2 regions of the Paenibacillus sp. FSL K6-2393 genome follow, and region 1 is predicted to be linked to the other one. Evidence: riboswitches for the same ligand, from Rfam matches in the RefSeq annotation. Region 1 holds a riboswitch; the other holds the start of a gene.
What was found. Region 1 has a riboswitch for glycine ahead of gcvT (glycine cleavage system aminomethyltransferase GcvT). Riboswitches for the same ligand answer to the same signal wherever they lie in the genome.
Positions count from the first base shown of each region.

Region 2: it holds a riboswitch for glycine, as region 1 does, so the genes downstream of both, sdaAB (L-serine ammonia-lyase, iron-sulfur-dependent subunit beta) here and gcvT (glycine cleavage system aminomethyltransferase GcvT) in region 1, are expected to answer to the same signal.

Region 1 is NZ_JBBOCU010000001.1:1,596,633-1,601,928, reverse strand. Features, by position in the region: gene MHI14_RS07000 (BglG family transcription antiterminator) at 1-107, opposite strand, end outside; gene MHI14_RS06995 (PTS mannitol transporter subunit IICB) at 146-1,600, opposite strand; gene gcvH (glycine cleavage system protein GcvH) at 2,020-2,412, opposite strand; glycine riboswitch at 2,757-2,879, shown strand; glycine riboswitch at 2,883-2,983, shown strand; gene gcvT (glycine cleavage system aminomethyltransferase GcvT) at 3,200-4,336, shown strand; gene gcvPA (aminomethyl-transferring glycine dehydrogenase subunit GcvPA) at 4,333-5,296, shown strand, end outside.
Region 2 is NZ_JBBOCU010000002.1:520,823-526,118, forward strand. Features, by position in the region: gene pstA (phosphate ABC transporter permease PstA) at 1-209, shown strand, start outside; gene pstB (phosphate ABC transporter ATP-binding protein PstB) at 222-977, shown strand; gene MHI14_RS29565 (phosphotransferase enzyme family protein) at 1,201-2,193, shown strand; glycine riboswitch at 2,549-2,673, shown strand; glycine riboswitch at 2,678-2,813, shown strand; gene sdaAB (L-serine ammonia-lyase, iron-sulfur-dependent subunit beta) at 2,926-3,615, shown strand; gene sdaAA (L-serine ammonia-lyase, iron-sulfur-dependent, subunit alpha) at 3,605-4,582, shown strand; gene MHI14_RS29580 (alpha-glycosidase) at 4,759-5,296, opposite strand, start outside.

The DNA of each region.
Region 1 (5,296 bases):
GTTCGGGTACTGACCTTTACTTCAACGGCGATTTCGCCGGCAGTGACTTCATGTGGATGCTCCAGCAGAAACTCCACGATTTCACGTTGTCTTTTGGTAATACTCATATCTCAGCCTCCGGCTCAGGGAAAACAAATGCGTGCAATTACTTTAGACGTTCAACGAGCGCATCGTATTCCGGGCTTTTTAGGAAGTTGTCGATGGATATATGTTCTGCGTTCGGCGCAACGGAGCGGGCACGATCGGTTAATATTTGTTGTGTGATGACCACATCTGCATCCGGCGGGATATCACTGATAGCCGTATTGGTCACCGTAACGTCAATCCCCTCTGCCTTCATCTTCTTGCGTAGAATGGAAGCACCCATGGCACTCGACCCCATCCCTGCATCACAGGAGAAGACAATTTTCTTCACGTCTGTTTTGACTGTAGAAGAAGCCATATCTGCGGCTCTGTCTGCTTCACGATGATTAGCCGTAATGCCAGCGTTTGGCACGGTTCCTTGACTCTTCATGTCTTTCATCCGACTGGATGCGGACTCCAGATCTTCGTCCTTTTGTTTACCCGTTTTCAGCAACACTGCTGCTACCAGGAAGGAAACGACGGCTGCTACAAGCACCCCTGCAAGCATTGGCAGGTATCCACCTTTTGGTGTTAAGAGGAAATACGCGATAATACTACCCGGTGATGGTGCTGAAACAAGTCCTGCTCCGGTGAGCATAAATGTTAATGTACCTGCGACGCCACCCGCAATTGCGGCAAGAATCAGAATTGGTCTCATCAAAATGTAAGGGAAGTAGATCTCATGAATTCCCCCGAAGAAATGAATGATAACGGCACCTGGTGCAGAAGATTTGGCCATTCCACGTCCGAAGAAACAGTAAGCAAGCAAGATACCAAGTCCCGGACCCGGGTTCGATTCAAGCATGTATAATACGGATTGCCCTAATTCTCTCGCTTGATCTGTTGCAATTGGTGTTAGAATCCCGTGGTTGATTGCATTGTTCAGGAACAATACTTTACCTGGTTCAATGATTAGGTTGACCAGCGGCAGCAAACCAAGATTCATTAAGCCTTGTACCCCGGCAGATAATACTTTGCTAATTGCTTCTACAGCAGGCCCGATGCCCAGTAGCGCAAAAATCCCCAAGATCCCGCCAATAATACCGGCTGAGAAGTTGTTAACCAGCATTTCAAATCCGGCTCTAACTTTACCTTCGATCGATTTATCAAACTTTTTGATGATCCATGCTGCCAGTGGTCCGGCAATCATGGCACCTAGAAACATCGGGATATCACTACCCACGATGACCCCAATGGTCATAATGGCACCCACGACACCACCACGCTGACCATGCACCATCGTACCCCCGGTGTAACCGATTAACAGTGGCAGCAAATATTTGATCATCGGATCGACTAGCTGTGCCAGTGTCTCGTTAGGGAACCAGCCTGTTGGAATGAACATGGCCGTAATTAATCCCCAGGCGATGAACGCTCCCATATTCGGCATGACCATACCACTCAGGAAACGGCCAAAACGCTGCACACCTACCCGTAGCCCACCTTTGGAATTGGACGATTGGTCCAAATTACTCATTGTATTATCCTCCTTGGATCAAGTGATTATGATTTATGAAAGGGGTATCATTTCTCCCCTGCTGTAATCCTAAGCGAGAATGCTCTCCTGTTCAATGAAATGAAAGCGTACTTTCGTCATGAACAATGATGACAACATTAGGTTATGTAATCGTTTTAATCGATGCATAATGGCTGAACCCATTGGTACACAAGGTTTTTCTTGCCTATGACTTTTATCATTTCCAGAGTCATTTTCTAACCTATAGCTTGGTCCAATCAGATGATTTACATCCACAATCTGCTCAAATCTACATTCAAAACCATTCTTGGAAAGCACAAAAAACCTGTGCAAGCATCCGGCTCACACAGGTCGAAACAATATGAAACTCATTTCATTCGCTTATAAAATATATGTTAATAAGTACAAGTTCGTTGATACTATTCTTCCGTATGTTTACGATACGCGTCTGCATTCATCAATGTAGACAATGCTGCTGTCAGATCTCCCTCAACACGAATCTCAATCATCCAACCTTCCTCGTAAGGAGAGCTGTTCACAAGTTCAGGGGAGTCCTGCAACGAATCATTGACTGCAATAATTGAACCTGTGACGGGAGAGAACAAGTCGGAAACCGTTTTGACCGATTCAATCGTTCCAATGCTGTCCTCTGCTTTTACATTGGTTTCAAGGTCAGGCAATTCCACAAACACAATGTCACCCAGCTGATGCTGCGCGAACTCGGTAATGCCAATACGTACAGTATCCTCCCCTACGGTTTGCACCCATTCGTGCTCTTCACTGTACAGGAAATCACTTTTCAATTCGCTCATCGATATCCGCCTCGCTTTTCATTAAATGAGTGCATGCGTTCTTTGACCTTAACCTTTTTCCCAGAACATAGCGTATGATATTTTTGATTCAAATGTCAAGATACCTCACAATTTATTTATTGATCACCTCTAAATCCTGTAACCCGATTACACTCTTTCTTCATATACTGGTGAATATTAGAATAGTAAGCGCAGTCTTTTTAAATACACGAACAATAACATTGAAACCAAATTAAATATTCGGTTTTTAATTATAATCTATGACATCGTTCTTGACATCGGTAGTGGATTCACGTTTTAATGAGAGGAGTAAATGTGTTTATTGGACTATGTTATACCCGCGGATGAATGTAAAGGGAGAGATTACCCGTGACACCCGATTCGGGATGTACATGAGGTAACGCCGAAGGAGTAAACCACCGATAAGCGGGGGTGAATCTCTCAGGCAAAAGGACTTTTACGGGACGCAACTCTGGAGAGCATCTATTCGCCCTGTGCGGGCGTTATGATCACCCAAGGGGAAACCTGCTGCACAACGCAGCGGGGTAACTCTCAGGTACAAGGGACAGAGCCTTAGAATACAGCGTGCTACTTGGCATGCCGATTCTTTGGCCTGTCCTTTTCCTTTTTCCCAAAAAACGAAAAACAGGATGTAGAACGGCGCTGTCATAGCTGCCTTAACATACTTATCTACGAAAAATCTCTGCTGAAAAATGTAAAAATACCCTGGTTCATTGATCCACGATTGTATATCCGGCCGGTTGACGGCCCATGACGAGGTGATTTGATGTCCGATTTGCTTAGAACACCACTCTTCCCACTGTATCAGCAATACGAAGGCGTACGGTGCATTGATTTTGGAGGCTGGGAGCTTCCAGTGCAATTTAGCGGAATCCAGAAAGAACATGAAGCGGTGCGTGAGCGTGCTGGACTATTTGATGTATCCCATATGGGTGAATTCACCGTACAGGGTGAGCAGGCTGAAGTTTTTTTGCAACAAATGACGACCAATGATGTGACCACGCTCGTTCCGGGTCAAGCCCAGTACACCCTGATGTGTTATCCAGATGGCGGTGTGGTAGATGATCTGCTCGTGTATAAGCTGGAAGATCAGCATTACATGCTCGTTGTTAATGCCTCCAACATCGACAAGGATTGGGCGTGGCTGCAAGAGCACTTGATCCCTGGCGTAAGCATGACTAACGATTCTGAGCAGACGGCGCTGCTCGCCTTGCAAGGTCCACTGGCTGTAGATATTATCGGGAAAGTTACAGATACGGATGTATCCTCGATTGAGCCTTTCCGTTTTGTACAGCAGGCAGAGGTATGCGGCGTTAAATTACTGTTGTCCCGTACAGGTTATACCGGTGAGGACGGCTTTGAACTATATGTACCTGCGGACCATGCTGCTGCGGTGTGGAATGGATTAATGCAAGCCGGAGAAGGTCACGGACTCGTACCAACCGGACTTGGTGCCCGGGATACACTGCGCTTTGAAGCAAGGCTCCCCCTGTATGGACAGGAATTGTCGGCAACCATCTCTCCGCTCGAAGCTGGCGTTGGCATGTTTGTGAAGCTGAATGCCGGACCTTTTATCGGATACGAAGCCTTGTTACAGCAAAAAACTGACGGGCCTGCCCGCAAACTGGTCGGCATCGAAGTGCTGGAGCGTGGTATTCCCCGCCCCCACTATCCGATTTACGCCGAAGGCGTACAGATTGGTGAAGTAACAACAGGCACGCAATCACCTACATTGAAGCGTAATCTGGGGCTTGCTCTCATCGACAGTAAATACGCTGCGCTGGGAACCCCGCTTGAGATTGAGATCCGCGGCAAGAAACTAAAAGCCGAGGTCGTGAAGACCCCTTTTCATAAACGGACACGTACGTCGAAGACACCTACTCAAGGAGCTGATCAAGCATGAGCAAGCACCGTTACATTCCCATGACTGAGCAAGATCAGAGCGCCATGCTCGCAACCATCGGTGTGGATACGCTGGAGGAACTGTTTCAGGACATTCCGCAGGAGATTCGTTATCAGGGCGAGCTGCCCGTATCCTCCAAACTTGATGAATATGCGCTGACACGTCATATGTCCAAACAAGCCGGCGCTAACGCCAATTTCGAAACACACGCCAGCTTCCTCGGCGCTGGCATATATGATCATCATGTTCCTTCCGTCATCAATCATGTCATTTCCCGTTCCGAGTTTTACACTGCCTACACACCTTATCAGCCTGAGATCAGCCAAGGTGAACTACAGGCCATTTTCGAATTTCAATCCTACATCTGTGAATTAACCGGTATGGCTGTAGCCAATGCCAGTATGTATGACGGCGCAACTGCCTTTGCAGAAGCAGGTAATCTGGCCGCAGCGGCAACTCGTCGCAAACAGCTCATCGTATCCCGTACCGTTCATCCGGAAGCCCGTCAGGTATTGCAGGCATATGCGCACGGATTAAGTCTGGAGATTGTCGAGATTGGTTATAAGGATGGCGTCACTGATTGGGATGCCCTGCAAGCCGCCATATCGGACGATACCGCTGCTGTCATGATCCAGAGTCCGAACTTCTTTGGTGCTGTAGAAAATGTAAAACAGGCTGCCGACCTCGTGCATGCGCACAAGGGCCTGCTCGTTGTAAGTGCCAACCCGCTATCGCTGGGTCTGCTGGAAGCCCCAGGCAAGCTGGGTGCCGACATCGTTGTAGGTGATGCGCAGCCCCTCGGCATCGCCGCTTCACTCGGCGGCCCGACATGCGGATATTTCGCCGTATCCCAGCCTCATATGCGCCGAATTCCTGGCCGAATTGTAGGCCAGACCACCGATCGCAACGGCAAGCGTGGTTTTGTACTCACACTGCAAGCACGTGAACAGCACATCCGCC
Region 2 (5,296 bases), on a different contig from region 1:
CGAGTCCAAGATCACCGCTTAATCCTTTCCGTCCGGCAGAGACACTTGCTGTCCATATCTGGAAAGTGAATAGTGAAGGTATTGGGCCAGATTCCAAAGAAGTGGCAGCAGGGGCGTCCGCCGTGCTTGTCATTCTCGTGCTGGCGTTCAATCTAAGTGCACGCTGGATCGGTCGGGTTGTATTCCGCCGCATGACAGCTTCGAAATAAGGAGGAACCAACATGGCCATACCTTTTGGTACGGAACAGTTAAGCATATATTATGGACATTTCCAGGCAGTCAAGCAGATTAGCCTGACGTTTCCTGAAGCAAGCGTAACGGCTCTTATTGGGCCGTCTGGGTGTGGTAAATCCACGTTCCTCCGGTCGCTGAACCGGATGAACGACGAGATTGCCGGTTCCCGTACAGAGGGACATATCTGGATGGACGGTAACGATCTGAATGAGCCTGGAACCGATGTAATCAAGCTTCGCCAGAAGATTGGCATGGTGTGGCAGAAGCCGAATCCTTTTCATAAGTCCATCTACAACAATATCGCGTTTGGCCCCCGCTACCGCGGTACGAAGAGTAAGAAGGCACTGGATGAAATTGTGGAAAAAAGCTTGCGTCGTGCTGCGCTCTGGGACGAAGTGAAAGACAGGCTGAACGAGTCAGCTCTGTCTCTCTCGGGTGGACAACAGCAGCGTCTGTGTATCGCCCGCGCCCTGTCTGTTGATCCGCAGATTCTGCTGCTCGACGAGCCTGCATCTGCACTTGACCCGGTATCTACGGGTAAAGTTGAAGAGTTGATTACCGAGCTCAAGAAGGAGCTGCGGATTGTTATTGTTACCCATAACATGCAGCAGGCGGCGCGCATCTCGGATTATACAGCTTATTTCTATCTGGGAAGCATGGTTGAGCACGGGGATACAGAGCATATTTTCACGAACCCGGACAATCGTCTGACGCAAGAATACATTATGGGTCGTTTCGGTTAATTGGATCATGGAGTGTAACATAGAGCAATAGACAGAGAGATTAAGAAATAATAGAGACAAAAGAAAGCACAATGCCTGGACGGTTGTTCGGGGGTTGTGCTTTTTTAATTTATAATTTTAGTGGGATTTTCTGTATGCGGGATAAACATTATGCTACGATATTTAGTGTGAAGAGAACGTTTACATGACTTCGAAGGAGATGTTGATAATCACTACGAATCAGATGTCTTACGACCATATGGCAGCTCAGATTATACAGAACTACACTATTGAGAAACCTGTCGTTTCATATATTCGCCACAATGAGAATCTGACATATCATGTCGTCGATGAAGCAAGCGGGAAGAAGTATCTGTTACGTATCCATCAAGCCGCATATACAAGTATGACAGGCATTCAGCATACGCTTCCTGCGCTGAAGGCAGAGATGAACCTGCTTCATGAGTTAAATGCAACGACGGAATTGCGCGTGCAGCATCCGGTACGGAATGTATCGGGAGACTGGGTCACGGTATGGAAAAGTGAAGCGGGTAAAGAAATCTGCTGTACAGTACTGGAGTGGATTGAGGGAAGGGACATCCAGCAGGGAGAACGCCTGACAACAGAGCAGATCTATGATCTTGGGGCACAACTGCAGATGCTTCATCAATATGGGCGTGAGCAGAATCAGACAGATCGAACAAAGGTGCGGCCGGCATATGGCAACATCCATGAGAACTTGGTCATGCTAGGGCAGCTAGAGGAAGGCGTCCGACTGGGGATTTTTACAACGGAAGACTTCGACCTGCTTCGTGAGACGTTTGAGAACATTAATGAACAGTTAGAAACATACCCGCAGCACGCAGGAACATGGGGGATCATTCATGGGGATATTACTCGCAACAATCTGCTGATAACGGATCAGGGCATATCTATGATTGATTTTTGTCTATACGGGTATGGGTACTATCTTTTTGATGCTGGAGGAGCAGCACTTATGTTCAACCGGGAGGAACGAGATATATTCTTATCCGGTTATACCAAACAGATCGCACCACTGACGGATCGTGATATCCGATTAATGGAAGGATTCATGTTGATTTTTACACTGGGTTATTATGCCTTTCAGATGGCGAATGAGTCGAGGCACGAATGGATGAAAGATCGCATGCCGAAGCTATGCAGCAAGTATTGCAGACCTTATGTACAGAACGAGAGCATATTTTATGAACTGTGATTTATAATCCAGATGTGCAGACTCGGATGGGTTAGTGAGCAGTGTGGATCAAAGATTATGGTTGCCTGAATACCCGAACGGTTTCATGGACAATATCATAAATAATAGTAAGCACATCATTGATTGAAGTAGAACGAAATGAGCTGTTTAAAAGATCTTTTTAACGTATTAATGTAATGAAAGCTGACAAAATATTCTGGTTATCATCGCTTCAATAGGAAATGAAGGAAATACACCCAAAGAAATCGTTAAGTTTGTTGACACTGATCTTCCGGTCGATTAATCTTAATGAAGAAGAAATTAATGACTTCCATGACTGTTCTGACATAAGCTCAGAATGGTTCCATATAGCGGATGATAACGAGCGGGAGAGACCTGGGTTAGCCGAGCACAATGGCTAGTATTCAGGCACCGAAGGAGCAAGCTGCTGCGCACCCGGCGCAGTGGTTAATCTCTCAGGTAAATGTACCATCGTTGGACGCAACTCTGGAGAGTGCGCGAACTGCGCCACCCAAGGGGTATATGATCAGTGGGACCGGTGAACTTGTCTGTAATCGCAGGCAATGCACCTTGTCGTGAGACACTGCTGATCGTGAAACTCTCAGGTATCGAGGACAGAGAGAGGGCCTGAGGCCTTCTTCTGTCCTTTTTTGATGTCATCATTCAGTAAATAAGGAACAATATGGATTAGATTCTGGATGGAAATGACGAATACAATTGGAGGGTTATAAAGTGCGATTTAAAGATGTTTTCTCAATTATTGGTCCGTCCATGACAGGGCCTTCAAGTTCACATACAGCTGGAGCGGCAAGGTTAGGGAGAATTGCTCGTCAGTGGCTTGGATGTACGCCAGAACGTGCCCGGCTGACGTTATATGGTTCATTCGCTGACACGTATCAGGGGCACGGAACAGATCTGGCACTGATCGGCGGTCTTTTGGACTATGTCACAGACGATCCACGTATCCCGGATGCAGAGCAATACGCAGAGGAAGCAGGCATGGAGGTTGAGTTTTATACAAGTGGCCTGCCTGCTCCTCATCCAAATACGGTCAAAATTGAGTTATGGCATGGAGAACGTGCCTGCTCCTTAATCGGTGCATCCATTGGTGGTGGCAGTGTATCGGTGCATGCGATGAATGATTTTCGTGTTCAGATTAGTGGTGAGTTTCCAACACTTGTTCTGCGACATGCGGACAAAGCAGGGGTGCTTGCATCTGTAACGTCCACGATCAGTTCATCCGGGGTTAACATCGGGTATATGCAGGTGGACCGGAAAGCCCGTGATGGCGAAGCGCTTACCGCGATGGAAATGGATGGTGTGCCTAATCCCGATATGCTCAGGCGTCTAAGGGAGCTGGACCATGTGCTGGACATTCGTGTTATCGATTTGAAGAGAGGAGTTGATTCGGATGCGGTTTAAACATTTGCACGAACTGAATACGATCTGTACAGCAGAATCCAAAACCATTGCTCAGCTGATGATCGAGGAGCAGGTTCAGGAGACCAATACACCGGAAGCGGATGTTGTGAAACAGATGTCTGAATATTATCAGGTGATGAAGGAAGCGGTACGCAAAGGGTTAACGGAAGATACGACATCACGCAGTGGGTTAACGGGTGGAGACGGTAAAAAAATGGCCGAGTACATTCGCAAGGGTGAGACTTGCTCAGGAGATGCTTCCGCACTTGCCATGGCGTATGCCCTGTGTGTATCTGAAGTGAATGCCTCCATGGGTCGGATCGTGGCAACACCAACAGCCGGTTCCTGCGGCATCATCCCCGGTGTTTTTATTAGCTCACAGGAGCGTTTTGGCTGGACGGACGAACATTTGGTGAACGGGTTGTTCTGTGCGGGAGCGATTGGTTATGTTATTGCCAACAATTCATTTATCTCCGGGGCCGAGGGTGGCTGTCAGGCGGAAGTGGGTTCCGCGATCGGCATGGCTGCGGGTGCCATGGTTGAACTGCGTGGAGGTACACCGGAACAGGTCGTTCATGCCGTTGGTTTGGCGTTAAAAAATACACTGGGCCTTATCTGCGATCCGGTCGCAGGCCTTGTTGAAATCCCGTGCATCGTCCGTAATGGACTGGGTGCGGTTACGGCGCTGGCTGCGGCTGACATGGCCCTGGCCGGAGTGCGTAGTGCCATTCCGTCAGACGAAGTCATCGACGTCATGCTGGAAGTAGGCAGTGCGATGCCGAGCCGCCATCGGGAGACAGCCCAGGGCGGACTGGCCCAGACACCAACCGGCCGCAAAATGATGCAAAAGCTGGCTAAACCAAAGGCAAAGCGTGCCGAGCCTGAGCAGGAGTCGAAGCCAGCGGATTCTGACACAACTACAAGTGGGGTGGACAATGCTCAAGTGGACAAGGATACTCAGGTTTAAGCTGAACCGGGACCACCGATATATAAATCAGTGACATTATTATGTATAACGGCGAATACAAAAATACAAAAACAAGCGTCCGCGAACCCGAATCCGGGTTATGCAGGACGCTTGTTTTATGCTGCCAGATGAAGCGAAGTTAGGATACTTATATCAGATGAATGTGTATTATGACTCTAGTTCTGGCTCACAGCCGTACTCAGTACGGCATATCCATACGCAGGCAGTTCAATGGCGAGTACGCCATCTTCCTTGGCGGTACGATGGTTTCCGCCGAATAACTCGGTCCATTCTTCGTCACCGGCCTCCAGCTCGACAATAGCCGTCTCTTCTGATCGATTGAACAGAACCAGAATGCGTTCCTCCTCATTTTGCCGCTCAAATACCAGTTGGCTGCCATCGGGACGAGCCTGCAGGAAACGAACGGTGCCTTCTGCACGCAGGGCAGGATGAGCATGACGCAGGGAGATTAGTTTCTGATAAAAGTCGAGCAGCTCCCGGTCCTGCTTCGCTTCGTCCCATTCCATGCATTTACGGCAGCCCGGATCATGTTCGCCGTCCATGCCAATCTCGTCTCCGTAATAGATGCACGGAGCACCCATGTAACTGAACTGGAATAACGCAGCCAGCTTCATCTTGCGTTGGTCGCCTTCACACAACGTGAGCAGCCGTGGGGTATCGTGGCTGTCCAGCAAGTTGAACGCCACTTCGCTG